Sphingobium yanoikuyae: one gene and its partner. Each later gene encodes a partner of the first gene's protein in a complex. Links are inferred from orthologs where the notes say so. Each region holds a gene or a part of one and is shown on either strand. Other genes may lie near its edges. The genes, in order: HH800_RS14960 and xseA.

The links.
Region 2: the proteins of HH800_RS14960 (region 1) and xseA are in contact, whole or in part, in a cryo-EM structure (PDB 8TXR), measured with the Escherichia coli proteins. The link is inferred for Sphingobium yanoikuyae from one-to-one orthologs.

What each region holds. Positions count from the first base shown.
Region 1 is NZ_CP053021.1:3,075,587-3,078,528, reverse strand. It holds HH800_RS14960 (exodeoxyribonuclease VII small subunit), read left to right. Parts: upstream 1-1,313; coding sequence 1,314-1,571; downstream 1,572-2,942. Other genes in the region: coaD (pantetheine-phosphate adenylyltransferase), read left to right, coding at 2,489-2,942; HH800_RS14955 (polyprenyl synthetase family protein), read left to right, coding at 1,580-2,485; HH800_RS14965 (hypothetical protein), read right to left, coding at 740-1,123; HH800_RS14970 (glycine zipper 2TM domain-containing protein), read right to left, coding at 226-561; purL (phosphoribosylformylglycinamidine synthase subunit PurL), read right to left, coding at 1-146. UniProt on the Escherichia coli protein: Bidirectionally degrades single-stranded DNA into large acid-insoluble oligonucleotides, which are then degraded further into small acid-soluble oligonucleotides.
Region 2 is NZ_CP053021.1:4,486,764-4,502,559, forward strand. Bases 5,357-8,265 are described here. They hold xseA (exodeoxyribonuclease VII large subunit), read left to right. Parts: upstream 5,357-6,018; coding sequence 6,019-7,512; downstream 7,513-8,265. Other genes in these bases: purD (phosphoribosylamine--glycine ligase), read right to left, coding at 5,357-6,011; HH800_RS21700 (DUF2093 domain-containing protein), read left to right, coding at 7,536-7,748; HH800_RS21705 (M23 family metallopeptidase), read left to right, coding at 7,745-8,265. Outside these bases: nudC (NAD(+) diphosphatase), read left to right, coding at 1-87; HH800_RS21665 (TldD/PmbA family protein), read left to right, coding at 127-1,473; HH800_RS21670 (3'(2'),5'-bisphosphate nucleotidase CysQ), read left to right, coding at 1,460-2,257; HH800_RS21675 (GDSL-type esterase/lipase family protein), read right to left, coding at 2,258-2,956; HH800_RS21680 (acyltransferase family protein), read left to right, coding at 3,107-4,069; HH800_RS21685 (hypothetical protein), read right to left, coding at 4,066-4,635; more of purD, read right to left, coding at 4,734-5,356; more of HH800_RS21705, read left to right, coding at 8,266-8,599; HH800_RS21710 (hypothetical protein), read right to left, coding at 8,603-9,151; HH800_RS21715 (TonB-dependent receptor), read left to right, coding at 9,540-12,494; HH800_RS21720 (hypothetical protein), read right to left, coding at 12,597-13,628; HH800_RS21725 (aspartyl/asparaginyl beta-hydroxylase domain-containing protein), read left to right, coding at 13,732-15,006; HH800_RS21730 (hypothetical protein), read left to right, coding at 15,105-15,377; ATP-dependent chaperone ClpB, read right to left, coding at 15,475-15,796. UniProt on the Escherichia coli protein: Bidirectionally degrades single-stranded DNA into large acid-insoluble oligonucleotides, which are then degraded further into small acid-soluble oligonucleotides.

The DNA of each region.
Region 1 (2,942 bases):
TGCTCCGACCACATGACCGAAAAGATCCCGAGTTCCGTCAGGTTCGGCTCGCGGCCGATCGCCTTCAGGACGCGATCATATTCTTCGGGGGACAGACCGTGCTCGGCAACGATCTGCGGGGTGATCTGGGGGGCGCTGCTGGACATGAGCGCGCCTTTAGACGCGTGGCGCGGGATTCACAATGGGGAGGCGGCGGCCAAGTCATGGCCGCCGCCCTTAAGTCGCTTAGCAGCTGCTGTTGCGGTCGATGGCGCGGCCAGCCAGGGCGCCGGCGCCAGCGCCGACGACGGTGCCGGTGGTGCGATCGCCGCGGGTGTCGACCGCGCGACCCAGCAGGGCACCGGCAACGCCGCCCAGCAGCAGGCCGGTGGTGCCGCCCGACTTGCGGCAGCGATAATCACCGCGATAGCCGCGACGGTCGGAATAGCGACCATGGTCATAATGGCGGTCGCCACGGTGCCAGCCACGGTCGTGGCCGCGGGCGAAGGAGGTCGCCGGAACAGCGGTGGCGACGGTTGCGGTCGCCAGGGCCATGGCGATCAGGCTCTTCTTGAAGTTCATGGGTCATCTCCTCGACCTGTTTATCTCTGGTACGAGGCTGTTCTGCCACCGGCTGGCTGGCAACATCCTGAACCGGCACGTTATCTGCCGTTCAGGAAAGGCGTCGGGCATGAAAAAAGGGCCGGTTCCTAGGGAAGAACCGGCCCCTGTCAGAAAAAAGACTCAGGCAATGCTGCGATCAGACGTGGCAGGCCTGCGCCGACTTGCCGGGGACGGTGATCGTCACGTCGTTGCCCGAACCCTTGACCTCATAACCACCTTCGGCGGTGAAGGGCTGGCCGGCTTCGGCAGCCTTCAGCATGGTGGGCGCGCCATTCTTTTCGGTGCGCAGGATCGCGCTCTTGTCGTCGCTCATATAGTCGACGAAGAACAGGCTGTTGTCCTTGCAGCGGAACTGCTTGTTGGCCTTGACCGACGGCGGCAGCTCGACCGGCGCGGCGTTGGCAAGCTGGGCAGCCATCGGATCGGCGGGGCCGCCGACGACTTCGGGTTCGTCACTCTTGTTGCAGGCCGACAGCATGGTCAGGCCGGCAACGGCGATGAGGGGGAGATAATATTTCATAGCGATCCTTTTATGTGCGCTTGCAACATTGTGCGTCAACGCAAAACTGCCCCAATTCCGCCACGCCTGTGCAGCGACGTCATGACGTTTGCGTGACAGCGGCGCTATTGACCCACTATTGAGCGGCCTTGGGTCTGCTGCCATGTCATCCGCGCTTGACCCCGTGGACAGGGGCGGTCAATGCAGGCGCATGGCTGAGGAAAATACCCCGCAAAAGGATCTGTCCCAATTGTCGTTCGAGGATGCGCTGCGCGCGCTCGAATCGATCGTTCGCCGGCTGGAAAGCGGCGATGTCCCGCTCGATGAGTCGATCTCGCTCTATGCCCAGGGTGAAGAACTGCGCAAGCGCTGCACCGAGCGGTTGCAGGCGGCCGAGGCGCGCATCAGCAAGCTGACCGTCGATGCCGGCGGCGCCATCACCGGCGCCCAGCCGTTCGGCGCGGATTGACCCACTGCATGGAACGGAGCGCGGCAGGAGCGCTGGTCGCCGCCCGTGCGGCAACGGTCGCGGCCGATATCGACCGGGCGTTCGACGCGCTGCTGGCGATCCCCGACGATCCACGCCATCGCCTCTATGAAGCGATGCGCCATGCCGCGATCGGGGGCGGCAAGCGGCTGCGGCCGCTGCTGGTGCAGGCGACCTGCGACCTGTTCAACATTTCCCGCGAATCCGCGCTGCGCGTCGGTCTCGCGATCGAATGCATCCATGTCTATTCGCTGGTGCATGACGATCTGCCGGCGATGGACAACGACGATATGCGGCGCGGCAAGCCGACCGTCCACAAGGCGTTCGATGAAGCAACCGCGATCCTGGCCGGCGATTGCCTCCATGATCTCGCCTTCGAAATCCTGGCCGACGAACAGACCCATCCCGATGCCTTCGTCCGCATTGACCTCGTCAAGGCACTCGCCGTCGCCAGCGGCCCGGCCGGCATGGCGGGCGGGCAGATGATGGACCTGGAGGCGGAAAAGACCCGCTTCGATCTCGCCACCGTCACCCGGCTGCAAAATCTCAAGACCGGTGCGCTGATCGGCTTCTGCGTCGATGCCGCCGCCATCATGGCGCGCATCCCGGTCGATGCGCGCACCGGCCTGCACGGCTATGCCCGCGATATCGGCCTCGCCTTCCAGATTGCCGACGACCTGCTCGATGTGGAGGGCGACGCGGCCCTCGCCGGCAAGGCGCTGGGCAAGGATGCCGCCGCCGGCAAGGAAACCTTCGTCTCGCTCCTGGGGGTAGACCGGGCGCGGGAACAGGGGCGTCTGCTCGTTGAACAGGCCAAGGCGCACCTGCACGGCCATGGCGCGGAGGCGGACCTGCTGCGCGCTATTGCCGACTATATTGTGGAGAGGGACCGCTAGATCATGAGCAAGTCGCGTATCGGTGTCTATCCCGGCACCTTCGATCCCATCACCCTTGGCCATATGGACATCATCCGCCGCGGCGCGAAGCTGGTCGACAAGCTGGTGATCGGCGTCACCACCAACATCAGCAAGTCGCCGATGTTTGCCGACGAGGAACGGCTGGACATGGTTCGCCGCGAATGTGCGGACATCGACACCGAAATCGTCGTCACCGGCTTCAACTCGCTGTTGATGGACTTTGCCGAATCGCAGGGGGCCAGCGTCATCATCCGGGGCCTGCGCGCCGTCGCCGACTTCGAATATGAATATCAGATGGCGGGCATGAACCAGCAGATCAACAGCCGGGTCGAAACCGTCTTCCTGATGGCCGACGTCTCCTTGCAGCCGATCGCGTCGCGCCTGGTCAAGGAAATCGCCCTCTATGGCGGGCCGATCCACAAGTTCGTCAGCCCCG
Region 2 (15,796 bases), 1.4 Mb from region 1 along the record:
CTCGCCCCGCCGCGCATGGCGGTCGCCTGGCATCTGCTCGATCATTGGCTGCGCGGCGCGGTTGCCCCGTCCGACGCAAGGGCGTAAGGCCCGGCTTCGTCTTCACTACAGGATCGATCTTCCTTTATGCTCAGCCTCGAAGAAGCCCAGTCGCGCGCGCAGGATCTGGTGACGGCGGCGCGCAAGGCGGGGGCGGACGCGGCAGACGCCATCTATGCCTGCAACGCCTCGACCACGGTGGCGGTGCGGCTCGGCGCGCTGGAGGATGTCGAGCGGTCCGAGGGCGAGGAGATCGGCCTGCGCGTCTTCATCGGCCAGCGCTCGGCCAGCATTTCCGCGTCGGACATGAACCCGGCGACGCTCGCCACCCTGATCGATCGCAGCATCGCCATGGCGCGCGAGGCACCGGAAGATCCCTATGCCGGCCTGGCGCCGGAAGATCGGCTGCTCAGGAAGCGCGCACCCTCGCTCGACCTGGTGGACGAGGAAGAGCCTGAACCCGCCGCGCTGCGCGAACGCGCGCTGATCGCGGAAGAAGCGGCGCGCAGCATTCCCGGCATCACCAACAGCGAAGGCGGCGGCGCTGCCAGCGGCCGCAGCCAGGTCGCGCTTGCCACCAGCCATGGCTTTGCGGGCGCCTATGCCGCGACCAACCATTCGACCTGGGCCAGCGTGCTTGCGGGCAGCGGCGCCGACATGCAGCGCGATCATGCCAGCCATGCCAGCCGCCATCTCAAGGATCTGGACGATGCTGAAGCAGTCGGCATGCGCGCCGGCCAGCGCGCGGTCGCCCGGCTCAATCCCGGCAAGGTCGACAGCGGCGTCATGCCGGTCATCTTCGATCCGCGCATCGGCTCCAGCCTGGTCGGCCATCTGATCGGCGGCATGGTCGGCCCGGCGATCGCCCGCCGCTCCAGCTTCCTGCTGGACTCGCTGGGCGAAACGCTGTTCGACAGCAGGATCACGATCATCGACGATCCGCTGCTGCTGCGCGGCCTGCGCTCGCGCCCGTTCGACGGCGAAGGACTGCCGGTCGAGCGTCGTGCGCTGATCGAGGAGGGCGTGCTGACCGGCTGGCTGATGGACAGCGCTTCGGCCCGCCAGCTTGGCCTGGAACCCACCGGCCATGCCAGCCGGGGCGGCGCCGGTGCGCCGGGTGCGGGCATCACCAATGTCCATATGGAAGCGGGCAGCCTGTCGGTCGGCGAACTGATGGCCGATGTGAAGCGCGGCATCTATGTCACCGAACTGATCGGCATGGGCGTCAATGGCGTCACCGGCGACTATAGCCGCGGCGCCGCCGGCTTCCTGATCGAAAATGGCGCGGTCGGTCCGGCCGTGTCGGAAATCACCATCGCCGGCAATCTGAAGGACATGTTCCGCACCCTGGTGCCGGCCAATGACCTGATGTTCCGCTATGCCATGAACGTGCCCACCCTGCGCGTTGACGGGATGACCGTTGCCGGCGGCTGAGCCCCTTTTGCCGGCCGTCGTCGCGGCGGTCACCGATGCGGCCGATCGCGCGCTGGCGCTATGGGCCGATGGCGAAACGCGCGTGCGCCAGTGGGAAAAGGTACCCGGTCACCCGGTCTGCGAGGCGGACCTGGAAATCGACGTCATGCTGCGCGAGCGGCTGGCGGCGATCGATCCGCAGGCCGGCTGGCTGTCGGAGGAGACGGCCGATACCGTGCATCGCCTGGGCGTATCGCGCGTCTGGGTGGTCGATCCGATCGACGGCACCCGCGACTATCTGCGCGGCAGGCCCGGCTGGGCGGTCTCGGTCGCCCTGGTCGAGGATGGCGCGGTCAGGCTCGGCATTCTGGCGGCACCCGCGCGCAAGGAATTGTGGATTGCGCAGGCAGGGCAGGGGGCGACCCGCAATGGCGTGCCGCTCCATGCCGGCAATCGTACGATGTTGCCTGGCGCCCGCGTGCCCGCCGATCAGCTGCCGCGCGCCGACCGCGATCTCGTCACCGTGGACAAGCCCAACAGCATCGCGCTGCGCATGGCGATGGTCGCCGCCGACGAGGCCGATCTGGTCGCCACCGTGCGTTGGGGCAATGAATGGGACGTCGCCGCTTCCGCCCTGATCGCGCAGGAGGCCGGCGCCATCGTCACCGACGCGCTGGGCGATCCGCTCGCCTTCAACCGGCCCCAGCCGGTCGCCTTCGGCCTGCTCTGTGCGGCGCCGGGCATCCATGCCGCCGCCGCCGCCCGCCTCGCGCCGCGTGCGAAGGAGATATTGGGCAAGGCCTGATCAGCCGGCGCAGGCTTTCACCGTCTGGGCGGGCAGCACCTCTTTCAGTCTAGCTCGCACCACATCGGCCCAGATGCGATAGCCCGCGGCGTTCATATGCACCTTGTCGGGCTGATAATTGTCGCCCAGCTTGCCGTCCTTCAGCAGTGGCGTGGTGATGTCGGCATAATAGACATTCTGCATGTGCGGGATCAGCCGCCGAGTCGCATCATTATAGATTTGCTGCTGCGGAAAGATCGCCCAGCGCCCCGGACTGGGCTTCATCGACAGGATGATGACCGGCACATTGCCCAGCATGTCGCTGCGCATCTCTAGGAAGCGGGCCATATCGTGGAAGATCGGCCGTAGCTGTCGCCCGCCCGCCAGGTCATTCTCGCCGGCATAGAGGATGATCGCCGCCGGTCTTGGCGTGCCCTGCTCGATATTGGCGAAACGCGGCAATATCTCGTTGAAGGTGGCGCTGTTGATGCCGCGATTATGCGCGACCCAGGGCGCCATATCCTGCTCCAGGCTGGTCCAGCGCTTGATCGACGAACTGCCCACGAACCACAGGGCGCACGGCCCTTCGCGCCCCTGCCCGTCGGGCAGGGTCTGGCTGGCATCGCGATAATGGGTGAAGGCGAACCAGCCCCCGACGATCACGCAAAAAATCGACAGGGCCAGCAGACGCTTGCCCAAAGCTGTATCCAGTCTCTGCAAGATGATGGCGACCCTCCTGCTAATGGCCGAAGTCTAAACGATATTTTCCTTAAGAAAAGATGGCTGCGACGGAATGATGCCATTGCGGATTTTAAGGGCTTGGCAATATTGTGACGCTATCGTTTCGATGGCAAATTTTGCGAGCATATCGTGACCAAGAACCCGTCGATCGACCTGCTGAAAGGCTTGCTGATCCTGCTCTTCATGGGCGGGCATGCGATGGAATTGACGCATCAGCAGCATGTCCTGCTGTGGATCGGCTCGGGTTTCCGCATGCCGCTGATGATCGGCATTTCCGGTTATCTGCTCAACGTCACCCGCACCCGCTCCATGCCGACCGGTGAGATGTTCAGCCGCTATGGCCGACGCATGCTGCTGCCCTGGGCGGTGGCGATGCTCGTCTATTGGCTGGCCAGCGGCGGCCTGCTTTCCTGGCAGACGCCGCTCGACCTGCTGCTGCGTCCGCCCTTTCATCTCTGGTATGTGCCGGCGCTATTCCTGTTGATCCTGGTGACCCGGCTGCTGCCGCTTTCGCCGCTCTTGCTGCTGGCGATTGGCGCGCCCGTCAGCCTGGCGACCATGTATAGTTTCGGCCTCGACCATGGTGCAGTGGGCGGCAGCCTGTTGTCGCCCGACAGCCGTTTCCTGCGCTACCCCGTCTATTTCTTCTTCGGCATGCTGATGGCTGAACGGGGCATGCCCAAACGCTATTTGTGGCCCGTGCTGCTGGTCGGGGCGCTGGGGCTGTTCTGGTGGTCGGATCTTTATGGAACCGGCAATGCGCTGGCCTTCGTGCCCGCCCGTTTGCTCATGTGTCTCGCGCTGATCGCGCTGCTGCCCAGCATCTCGGCGGTGCGCCTGCATTTCCGCCCGATCAACCGGATCGGGCGCGAAAGCCTGTTCTTTTATCTCTGGCATCCGCTGGTGATGGGGCTGGTGGCGATGCTCGACCCGCATGGCGCCGTCATCCTCGCCGGTGCGGTGCTGCTGCTCTACATCGCCAGCGCACTTGCGGGGCAGGGGCGATTGCCGCCCCTGTTGCTGGGCGCGGTGCCGCACCGCAGGCCGGCCCCGGTCGTCGCGCAACCGGAGCCGGCGGCGGTCACGGTTTAGATCTTGCCATATTTCGCTTCGAAGCCGGCAATGTCGCCGGCGGCGAGATATTTGGCCTGGTCGATCCACTGGTCGCGCACCGGCCGCCCCTTGAAATTGCCCAGCTTCGCGTCGATCGCGGCGATGTCGCTGTCGCTCCAGCCGGCGATCTGGGCATAGCGGGTAACGCCCAACTCGGTCAGCAATGCGCCCAGCTTGGGACCAACGCCCTTCAGCTTCAGCAGATCGTCGGCGTCATCGCTCGGTGCCGCGACGGCAGGCGATGCCGGGATCGGCGCAGGGGCCGGTTCGACGACAGGGGCGGGGGCGGGCGTTTCCTCGATCACCGGCTCGACTGCGACCGGCTCGGCGACCACGGGCTCGGCTACCGGCACCGGATCGGGCGTGGCCACCAGCGGCGCGACGACCGGCTCGGCAATCGGCTCGGCGGCCACGGGCGGTGCCACCGGCGCGGGGTCTTCCGCCACGGCCGACTTGCCCTTGCCCGACAGCAGGAACACCAGGCCGATCACGACCAGCAGCGCGATCAGCAGCCACAGGCCATAGTCCATGAAGAATTCCTGCATCGCCCTTTGCCTCCCGGAATGGATATGTCGCCCTATTTAAGGACGCTTGGCGGCGCGGGACAAGGGGGACATGTCCCGATCCCGCGCCGGTTTGGCCCTTATTGCGCCTCGCGGGCGACCTCGCGCCAGCCAATGTCGCGGCGGCAGAAGCCGGTCGGGAAGTCGACCGCGTCGACCGCGGCATAGGCGGCGGCCTGCGCCGCGCCCACAGTATCGCCGGTCGCGGTGACGTTCAGCACGCGCCCGCCATTGGCGACGATCATGCCATCCTTCTCCGCCGTGCCGGCGTGGAAGACGCGGGCGCCCTGTGCTTCGGCTGCGTCGATCCCCTTGATCGCGCCGCCCTTTTCCGGCGTGCCGGGATAGCCATTGGCCGCCATCACGATGGTCAGCGCGGTGCGATCGGCCAGCGTGACCGGCCCCTGCTCGGCCAGCTTGCCTTCGGCCACCGCCAGCAGCAATTCGACCAGATCGCCGTCGAAGCGCATCATCAGCACCTGGCATTCGGGGTCGCCGAACCGGGCATTATATTCGATCAGCTTGGGGCCTTCCTCGGTCAGCATCAGCCCGGCATAGAGCACGCCCGAATATGCCATGCCCTCGGCCGCCAGCGTCTCGACCGTCGGCTTGATGATCCGCTCGATCACCTGCGCCTCCAGTTCGGGCGTCAGCACGCGGGCCGGGCTGTAGGCGCCCATGCCGCCGGTATTGGGGCCAGTGTCGCCGTCGCCGACGCGCTTGTGGTCCTGGGCCGAACCGAAGGGCAGGATCGCGCTGCCGTCGGTCAGGGCAAAGAAGCTCGCCTCTTCGCCGGTCATGAACTCTTCCAGCACCACTTCCTCGCCGGCCTTGCCGAACGCGCCGGAGAACATGGTGTCGAGCGCGTCGAGCGCTTCCTGCCGCGTTTCTGCGATGATCACGCCTTTGCCGGCGGCCAGGCCATCGGCCTTGATCACCACGGGCAAAGTGAAATCGTCGAGCGCGGCGATCGCGCCATCCTTGCTGGTGACGCGGATGTAGCCGGCGGTCGGGATGTTGGCGCGCTGGCACAGATCCTTGGTGAAGCCCTTGGACCCTTCCAGCTGCGCCGGCTTCTTGTCGGGACCGAACACGGCGACGCCCATGGTGCGGAGGTTATCGGCCAGGCCGTCGACCAGCGGCGCTTCCGGCCCGATCACCACCAGCGCGATCGAATGGCGGGTGCAGAAATCCAGCACCGCGCGATGATCCGTCGCGTCGAGGTCGACCAGCGTGGCATGCTGGGCTATGCCGGGGTTGCCAGGCGCCGCATAAAGCGTCGAGAGGCGTGGCGATTGTGCCAGCTTCCACGCCAGCGCATGTTCGCGGCCGCCGCCGCCAAGCAGAAGGATGTTCATCTCGGCCATGTCCCCGGAATTTGATGCCTATGACAGTTCGGGCCGCCTGTTAGCCGAGGAAAGGGCGGGGGACAACGCGCCGCCGCTCAGTGTCAGCGAATTGTCGGGTCTGCTCAAGCGCACGGTCGAGGATCGCTTCGGCCATGTCCGCCTGCGCGGCGAGATTTCCGGCTTCAAGCGCGCGGCCTCGGGCCATCTCTATCTGGCGCTCAAGGACGACAATGCCGTGCTCGACGGGGTGATGTGGAAGGGCGGGGCGCAGCGGCTCGCCTTCCAGCCACAGGACGGGGTGGAGGTGATCGCCACCGGCAAGCTCACCACCTATCCCGGTCGCTCCAAATATCAGATCGTGATCGACCGGATGGAGCTGGCGGGCGAAGGCGCGCTGATGGCGCTGCTCGAAAAGCTCAAGGCCGAGCTCGCGGCCGAAGGGCTGTTCAACCGCGATCGCAAGCGCCGCCTGCCCTTCCTGCCGCGCACCATCGGCGTCGTCACCTCGCCCACCGGCGCGGTGATCCGCGACATTCTCCACCGCCTGGCGGATCGCTGCCCGACCCAGGTGCTGCTCTGGCCGGTGCTGGTCCAGGGGCAAGGCGCAGCCGAACAGATTGCCCGCGCCGTGCGCGGCTTTTCCGCCATGGACGGCAGCGGCCCGCTGCCCCGGCCCGATCTCGTCATCGTCGCGCGCGGCGGCGGCTCGATCGAGGATCTGTGGAGCTTCAACGAGGAAATCGTCGTCCGCGCGGTCGCCGAATGCTCGATCCCGACCATTTCGGCGGTCGGGCATGAAACCGACACGACCTTGTGCGATTATGCCGCCGATATGCGTGCGCCCACACCGACCGCTGCCGCCGAAATGGCGGTGCCGGTCCGCGCCGAACTGCTGGCGATGCTGGGTGAAATGGGCCTGCGCTCGGGCCGGGCGGTGCGGCGCGGGGCGATGCAGGCGCGCGAACGGCTGGAGATGCAGGCGCGGCTGATGCCGACGCCCGACACCCTGCTCGCGCCGCAGCGGCAGCGGCTCGACCTTCTGTCCGACGGTCTCAACAGCGGCCTGCGCCACCGGCTCGCCGACGCCCGCGCCCATCTGGGCCAGGTCAGTGGCGCGCTACGCCCGGCCTTGCTGCGCCAATATGTCAGCCGCGCGGCCGAGCGGGTCGACCGGTTGCGGTTGCGCCCCGACTATCTGACCCGCGTCTATCGCGACCGGGCGACCGCCTTCGATCGCCTCTCGCGCCTCTTCACCTCGGTCAATCCCGATCTGCCGTTGCAGCGCGGCTTTGCTCGGGTGATGGCGGGCGATCGGCTGGTCCGCTCGGTCACCGATGCGCAGGCCGTGGGCCAGGTCAGCCTGCACTTCGCCGATGGCGCCGTGGCCGCCGCGATCGACACCGCCGCGCCCCTTGAGGCCGCGCCCGCGCCCGCTATATCCGCCCCATCCCGTCCCGCGCGCAAACCGCGCGACACCGTCGAAGGCGGCCAGCAGGATCTCTTCTCCTGATGCGCCGCAGAAAGGCCTGATTCATGTTGATGTCCAACCGCGACCGCCCGGCCCGGCTGCATTATATGCCCTACAGCTTTCGCGTGCTGCAGGCCGGCGACCATGTGCTGTGCGCCATATCCGGCCAGCGCATCCCGCTGGAGGATCTGCGCTACTGGTCGATCACCCGCCAGGAACCCTATGCCAGCGCGGCTTTGTCGGTCGAGGCGGAGCTGAAGGCACGCGCCGCCGGATGACCCGCCGGCTCGCCGCTTTGCTGGTCCTCACCGCGCTGCCGCTTGCCCCGGCGATGCTGCGCGCGGCGCCGACGAGTGTGGCTGGACCCGATTTCATCCTGTCCGGTCCGGCGATCCAGGGCGGCACTTTGCTCGGCACCGCGCCGGCCGGCACGGTCGCGCTGCATTTCGGCGACCAACTGGTTCCGGTCGATGCCGATGGCCGCTTCCTGGTCGCCTTCGATCGCGATGCGCCGCCACCTGCGAAGCTCAGCGCGCGCCTGTCGGACGGCCGGGTGGTCGATCGCGCCCTGACCGTCGCACCGCGCGAATGGCGGCTGGAGCGGATCAATGCGCCGCTGCGCCCGACGAAAAGCAGCGAGGCCTTCCTCGCCCTGCGCAAGCCCGAACTGGAGCAGATCGCTGCCGCCCGTGACAAGGTGACGGACGCGCAGGGCTGGCGCCAGACCTTCATCTGGCCGCGCCTCGGCCGGATTTCCGGCCTGTTCGGGTCGCAGCGCATCTATCAGGGCCAGCCGGGCGCCTATCATGGCGGCGTCGATGTTGCTGGCGCGACCGGTGAGCCGGTAGTGGCGCCGGCGGACGGGGTGGTGATCCTGGCCGCCGATCATCCCTTCACGCTGGAGGGCAATCTGCTGATGATCGACCATGGCCATGGCCTCAACAGCGCCTTCCTGCATCTGTCGCGGATCGACGTGAAGCCCGGCGACCATGTGGCACAGGGGCAACGCATCGGCGCGATCGGCGCCACAGGCCGCGCCACCGGCCCCCATCTTCACTGGGGCATGAAATGGAACGACGCGCGCATCGACCCGCTGCTGCTCGCCGGGCCGATGCCGCAGGCGCGATAGGGATCAGCCGACGCGCTTCACCCGCACGGCGCGTCCACCCTCGACCTTGCCCAGGAAGCTGCCAATGGCGCCGCGCTTGATCTCGATCATGTTGCCCGGCTTTGGATCACGACCGGTAACGGCTTCGGTGGTCATCCACTGCGCGCCATCCTCCAGGGTGATCAGCCACTTGCCATAGCCCATGCTCTTCACCGCTGAAATCTTCGCTTCGATCTGCGACAGACCTTCGGCTTCGGGCGTGTCCGCCTTGTCATCATCGTCGCCCAGGAACGGCAATTTGGGGAAGGAGAAGCCGAACAGGGTCCGCCTGGTCTTGGTCAGTTCGCTCTTGTCGAGCACGACCACTTCGTCACGCTGCGCCGCGCCATCCATAGCGGCAACCTGTCGATCGAAACAGGCCAGGCGGGTCTTGTCGTCCGGGATTTCACGACATTGCAAAAGGTCCGTGAAAATTTCGGGCTTGGGCTGCTGGCGGGGTGCGGCGATGCTTTGGGTTGTCGCCAGGCAAAGGGAAAGGGTCAGAAATAGGCTTGAAATGGCCTTGATGCGCATGATTCTTTCTCGCTCGCCGGATGAGGGCCGCAGCATGCACCGGCCTGAAGGAAGGTCAAGGGCGGCCGGACTGGCGCAGCGCAGATGGGTGCAAGGTCATATTATGATCGCTGATTTGCTCGCAAATGCAGCATTGCTGCAATCATTTCAATCACCGTGAAATTATCTTGCTTAGCAGGTGTAAAATTGCGGTTGTTACGCCTTGTTGCATTTTTGATACAGCCCTGTCCAAAAGCGGCAAACTACGATTTCCCGCGCTTTACAGCAGCTTTCCCACCGCGCAGGTTCCGCCAATCCGTACGGGGGGATCGCTGTCGGGCACCTTATCCCCTTGTAGGTACACATGAAGGCAGGTGACTGCCCAACTCCAGAGCAAGGGACTGGAAACGTGAAGACATTTTCGAAGAGGGCACTGCTGCGTGCCAGCGCCGCTCCGGCGATCCTCGGTGCGTCGCTGATCGCGACGGCCGCGTTCGCGCAGGATGCGCCGCAGGCCGCCGATGCGGAAGCCGCCGACACCATCATCGTCACCGGCTCGCTGATCAAGAATCCGAACCTGGCCCAGTCGACCCCGGTCCTGGCCACCACGTCGGACGAAATCGACCTGCGCCAGAGCAACAACGCGGAACAGCTGCTCCGTGAAATTCCGGGCGTCGTTCCCAGCATCGGTTCGGCCGTGAACAACGGTAACGGCGGTGCCTCGACCCTCAACCTGCGTGGTCTGGGTTCGAACCGCAACCTCGTCCTGATCGACGGCCGTCGCATGGTGCCTTATGGCCTTGGCGGCGTTTTCGATCTTAACAACGTCCCGCTGGCCCTGGTCGAGCGCGTTGACGTGCTGACCGGTGGCGCATCGACCACCTATGGCGCCGACGCCATCGCCGGCGTGGCCAACTTCATCCTGAAGAAGGACTTCTCGGGCTTCGAAGCCAATGTGTCGGAACAGCTGACCGATGACGGCGACGGTAACACGCTCCGTGCCGATGTCACCATGGGCGCGAACTTCGACGACGGCCGCGGCAACGCCGTGTTCAGCATCGGTTACCAGGAAGTCGATCCCGTCTATCAGGGCGCGCGTTCCTTCTCGGACACCTATCTGGAATCCTATCTGGCCGAATGTACCTCGTGCCAGGGTTCGGGCACGTCCACGCCGACCCGCATGTCGGTCCCTGGTCGCGGTACGCTGCAGATCGGTCCGGATGGCAATTCGCTGGTTCCGACCTACCAGACCTACAACTTCAACCCGTTCAACATCTTCCAGACGCCGTTTAAGCGTTTCAACATGTTCGGTTCGGCCAATTACGAGATCAGCGACTCGGTCAAGGCCTATACCCGTGGCATGTTCTCGAAGAACACGGTCAACACCATCATCGCTCCGTCGGGTGCCTTCGCCCTTTCGGTCGTGGTTCCCTACAGCAACCCCTATCTGACCGATGGCATCCGCAACCAGTTCTGTACCGCGAATGGCCTGACCACCGCACAGTGCTCGGCCGCTGCCGCCGCAACCGATCCGACCAGCGCCGACTACCGCACCTTCAACACCACGATCTCGCGTCGTGCGGTCGAAGCCGGTCCGCGTATCTCGGAATTCAAGACCACCTTCTTCGACTATGCACTGGGCTTCCAGGGCGACATCGGCTCGCACCTGAGCTGGGACGTCGGTGGCTCCTATGGTGAATCGGAGCAGGTTCAGACGCAGAAGGGCTACACGCTCAACTCGCGCTTCCGTCAGGCGCTGCTGGCGACCAACACCACCACCTGTCTGACCGACACCAATGGTTGCGTTCCGGTCAACATCTTCGGCCCGACCGGCTCGATCACCCAGGACATGGTCGACTATCTGAGCGCCAACAGCCAGATCACGACCAAGACCACCCTGGCCCAGGCGCACGCCACCCTGAGCGGTGACTTCGGCGTGACCTCGCCGCTGGCTTCGAACCCGATCGGTTTCGCCGTCGGTGGCGAATATCGCAAGTACACCGCATCGATCGAATCCGACATGCTGTCGCAGGCGAACGATCTGGGCGGCGCTGGCGGTGCCCAGCCGAACGTCGACGGTGGCTTCGACGTCTATGAAGCCTATGGCGAACTGATTGCCCCGCTGATCGAGGACCGTCCCTTCGCGAAGCTGCTGTCGGTCGGCGCTGGCGTTCGTTACTCCAGCTACTCGGTCGACGCACCGACCAGCCCGAGCTACGACACCTGGACCTACAAGTTCGAAGGCAGCTGGGCTCCGGTCGCTGACCTGAAGTTCCGCGGCAACTATTCGCGCGCCGTCCGTGCGCCGAACGTTTCGGAACTGTTCACGCCGCTGACCACCGGCCTGACCAACCTGGCTACTGACCCCTGCGCCGGCAGCGCCCCGCTGGGTAACGCCAACCTGGCCGCGATCTGCGTCGCTCAGGGTGCGCCCGCTGACACCATCGGCTTCATCGAACAGCCCTCGGCTGCTCAGGCCAATGCCTCCAGCGGCGGCAACCTGAACATCAAGCCGGAAACCTCGGACAGCTGGGGCGTCGGTGCGACCTTCACGCCGACCTTCCTGCCGGGCTTCAACGCCACCATCGACTATTACAACATCAAGGTGAAGGACGCGATCACGACCCCGACCCCGGGTGACGCGATGGCAGCCTGCTTCGACAACATCACGGCCGCCAGCGCCACCAGCGCAGCCTGTACCGTTATCGGCCGCGCCGAAGACGGCAGCCTGAACGGTACCGCAACCGGTCTGTATCTGCCGCTGTCGAACCTGGGCAAGCTGAAGACCGACGGCATCGACCTGTCGTTGAACTACAAGCATGAGTTCGACTTCGCGACGCTGACGCTGGGCTTCAACGGCAACTGGACCAACAGCTCGAAGTTCCAGGCGACCCCGACCTCGCTGAACCGCGAATGCGTCGGCTACTACTCGGTCAACTGCGCTTCGATCCAGCCGAAGTTCCAGTGGTCGCAGCGCACTACCTTCACCTTCGGTGATGTCGATCTGTCGCTCCTGTGGCGCCATATCGACAGCGTGAAGTTCGAACCGCAGCAGCTGGCCGACGATATCGCTTCGGGCATCGACGCGGGTTGCACGGACCCGGCCGGTGCGGATCCGGATGGCTGCACGATCGATCCGCAGTTCCGCAAGATCAAGGCTTACGACTATTTCGACCTGACGGCCCGCGCCGCCGTGTCGGACAACGTGACCCTGACCTTCACCGTCATGAACATGTTCGACAAGAAGCCCCCGATCGTCGGTGGTTCGGCAGGTTCGACCAGCTACAACAGCGGCAACACCTATCCGTCGACCTATGACGCTCTGGGCCGCAAGTTCGCTGTCAGCGCGAAGATGAAGTTCTGATCCTGATCGGAACCATCTGAACAAAAAGAGAGGCGGATCGCAGGATCCGCCTCTTTTTTATTGTCCAATCGATATTGCCTCAGCGCTGGGCCTGTGGGCGTCTTATCCGGTCAGGCCATGGTCCATTTGCATAGGCACGTCGAAACGCGTCGCCAGTTCTTCGGCCCAGTGCAGCACCATCGCGATCTCCTCGCCATGGGCGGCGATCGCCTGCCTCTTGTCATCGTTGCGCCGCTCGGCGCCAAAGGCGTTGCCTGTCTTGCTGTCAGTGGTGAAGGCGGGGCCGGCCAATATCGCATCGATCCCGCCATCGTCGATCGACAGGCGGAAATGGCGGATCAGTTCCGCCATGCTGCCGGCCGGGTCAGCCATCAGCCGGTCGCTGTCCAGGGATCGTACGCGATCGGGGCCCAGCGATTGCAGCAGCGCGGCAAATTGCGCTTTCTGGGCAAGCCATCCCACCGCTGCCGCCTGCAGGTCGGTCAGTTCCAGATAGTCGCTCTGTTCAAAACCGAAGGGAATGGCGCCGTCGCGTATCTGCTTGATCAGCAATGCCCGCGCCCAGCGACGGCTCCACAATCCCTTGCGGGCGATGGAGGAGAGATATTGTTCCAGCGGCGCGTAAAGCAACAGCGCCTTCGCATCCGGCTTCATCGCCATCATCGCCGGGATCAGTCCGTTGACGATATTGGACGGCTTGATGATCATGGCTTCGCCCACCGCGAACGGACGGGCAAGCAGGCCCAGTCCCTGGTCCATCACCATCGCAATCTGCCGTCCTGTGCCCCCCCGATGGCGCCAGCCGACCATGTCGTTCAGCAGCACCGGTTCCTTCAGCGTCGAAGCCATGCCCGGCCGATCCAGCGCGCGCGCCAGCAGCGTCGAGCAGCAATAGGCCGAATGAAAGATGAAGTGGATGGGCGCCGGCGCGGGCGCCTCGGCCAGCATCGCGCTGCGGCTGATCACCAATGGCGGATCGGGCTTCAGATATTCGTCGGTCAGGAACGTCGCCGACGCGCGCTGTTCGCGGTCCACATGGATCAGGTGAATCTGGTCCTGTCGTTCATCATAGCGATGCGCCAGCCAGGCCGGATTGCGGGCGATCGCGCCCATGTCGGTGACCTTGTCGTTCATTGCCGGAGCCATCGCATGCTCCCCTTGGAACGACAAGCGTCGGCCCGCCGATTTCGGGTTGCCGGATGGCCGGCCCTTGGGCAGTTTCGGTGCAGGGGGAATGATGATGACGATAATGGTGGAAGATTATTTGCGCGCGGCAGATGGTGCGCGCAGCCGGGGGGATCGCGCCGAGGAAGCGCGCCAGTTGGACGCCGCATTGCGGCAGGCGGACAATTCGCCGCAACTGCTCAACCGGCGCGGCATGCTGGCGCTGACGATGGGGCAGGCGAAAGAAGCCTTTGGCTTTTTCGAGCAGGCGGCGCAGCTTGATCCGAAGGAGCCGGCGCTGTGGATGAATCTTGCGACGGCGGCCCGCGGTGCGGGGAACAGCGATGGCGAACGCCGGGCGCTGGAACAGGTGGTCACGCTCGACCAGACTCACTTCATGGCCCAGCTGAGGCTCGCGGAATGGGAGGAGCGGGCAGGAGAATTGGCCGCTGCGACCCAGCGCTGGGGCAACGTCCTGGCACTGGCGTCGGGATATGAGGATCTTCCATCCGCGCTCACTGATCGGCTGGCCGAGGCGCGGGCCTTCGTTGCCCAGCGCATGTCGGGCTTCGCGCAGGAAATGGATGCCGCGCTTCAGCCGGCGATGGAGGGGCTTGATCCTGGCGAGACGCGGCGGTTCCAGGCCGGCATGGACCGGCTGCTGGGGCGGCGGCGCATCTACCATAATGAATGTTCGGGTCTTCATTTTCCGTTTCTGCCAGCCGACGAATTTTTCGACCGCTCTCACTTCCCATGGATGGCGAAGCTTGAGGCGAAAACCGATGCGATCCGCGCCGAACTGCTCAACCTGCTTGAAAATGGCGATGACCTGCTCCGTCCTTATGTCCGGCTGGAGGACGGGACACCGACGAACAAATGGACGGCACTGGACCAGTCGCTTGACTGGGGCGCCTGTTTCCTGTGGGAATATGGTCGTCGCAACGACGCGGTCTGCGATCTATGCCCGGAAACGGCCGCCATCCTGGAGTCGCTGCCGCGCAGCGACATCGATGGACGTGCCCCTTCGGCCTTTTTCTCGCTGCTGCGGCCGCATGCCCATATTCCGGCGCATACCGGCGTCACCAATATCCGCACGATCATCCATCTGCCGCTGATCGTGCCGCCCGGTTGCCGCTTCCGTGTCGGTGGCGAGACCCGCGCCTGGGTCGAGGGCGAAGCTTTCGCCTTTGACGATACGATCGAGCATGAAGCGTGGAATGACAGTGACGCCTTGCGCGCTGTCCTGATTTTTGACGTTTGGAATCCGCATCTTACGCCGCTGGAGCAGCAATTGTTGGCTCGCTATTATGCGGCTGCAGATCAGAGTTCGCATCGCCCGCCAGAATAAGGACGCATAACGCAGTTGTGACTTGCTGTGATGCGGCATTTATATCAGGATTATTGCATGGATTTCGGTTCAGTCGAGCCGATGGTTGGAGTTTCATCATGAAGGTGTTTTTGGTTCAACTGACCCTGGGGCTGACGCTGCTCGGCAGCAGCGTCGTCGCGGACGCGCAGGCTCCTGCGGCGGACGCGAAGCTGGATCGGAATGATCCCAATGCCGTGCGTTGCCGCCGTCTGGAGGTCACGGGTTCGCTGGTGCGCAAGGAGCGTGTCTGCAAGACCAATGCCGAATGGCGGGCGATCAGCGAGCAGCAAAATCGTGATGCCGATGACATGATCACTCGTAGCCGCGCGGGCATGAACCCGAACGGCTGAGCCGGCCTGCGGGCATGCTATTTTGCCTGTGCTCGCATGACCGGCCCGATTTCTACGCATGCGCAGGCCGATGGCATCGCCATCGGCCTGCCTTGTATTAGCCGACGCTGAGCTTCAGTGCGCCGTCGCCATCTTCCACCGTCACCGTCGATCCGTCCGGCACTTCGCCGCGCAGGATCAGGTCGGCCAGCGGATCCTGCAGATAGCGCTGTACCGCCCGCTTCAATGGCCGCGCGCCATAGACCGGATCATAGCCGACCCGGCCCAGCCAGGCGCGCGCGCCGTCGGCCAGGTTCAGCACCACCTTGCGGTCCTTCAGCAGCTTCTGCACCCGCGCCACCTGGATATCGACGATCGGCGCCATATGGCCGGCCCCCAAACGGTGGAACAGGATGATCTCGTCCAGCCGGTTGAGGAAT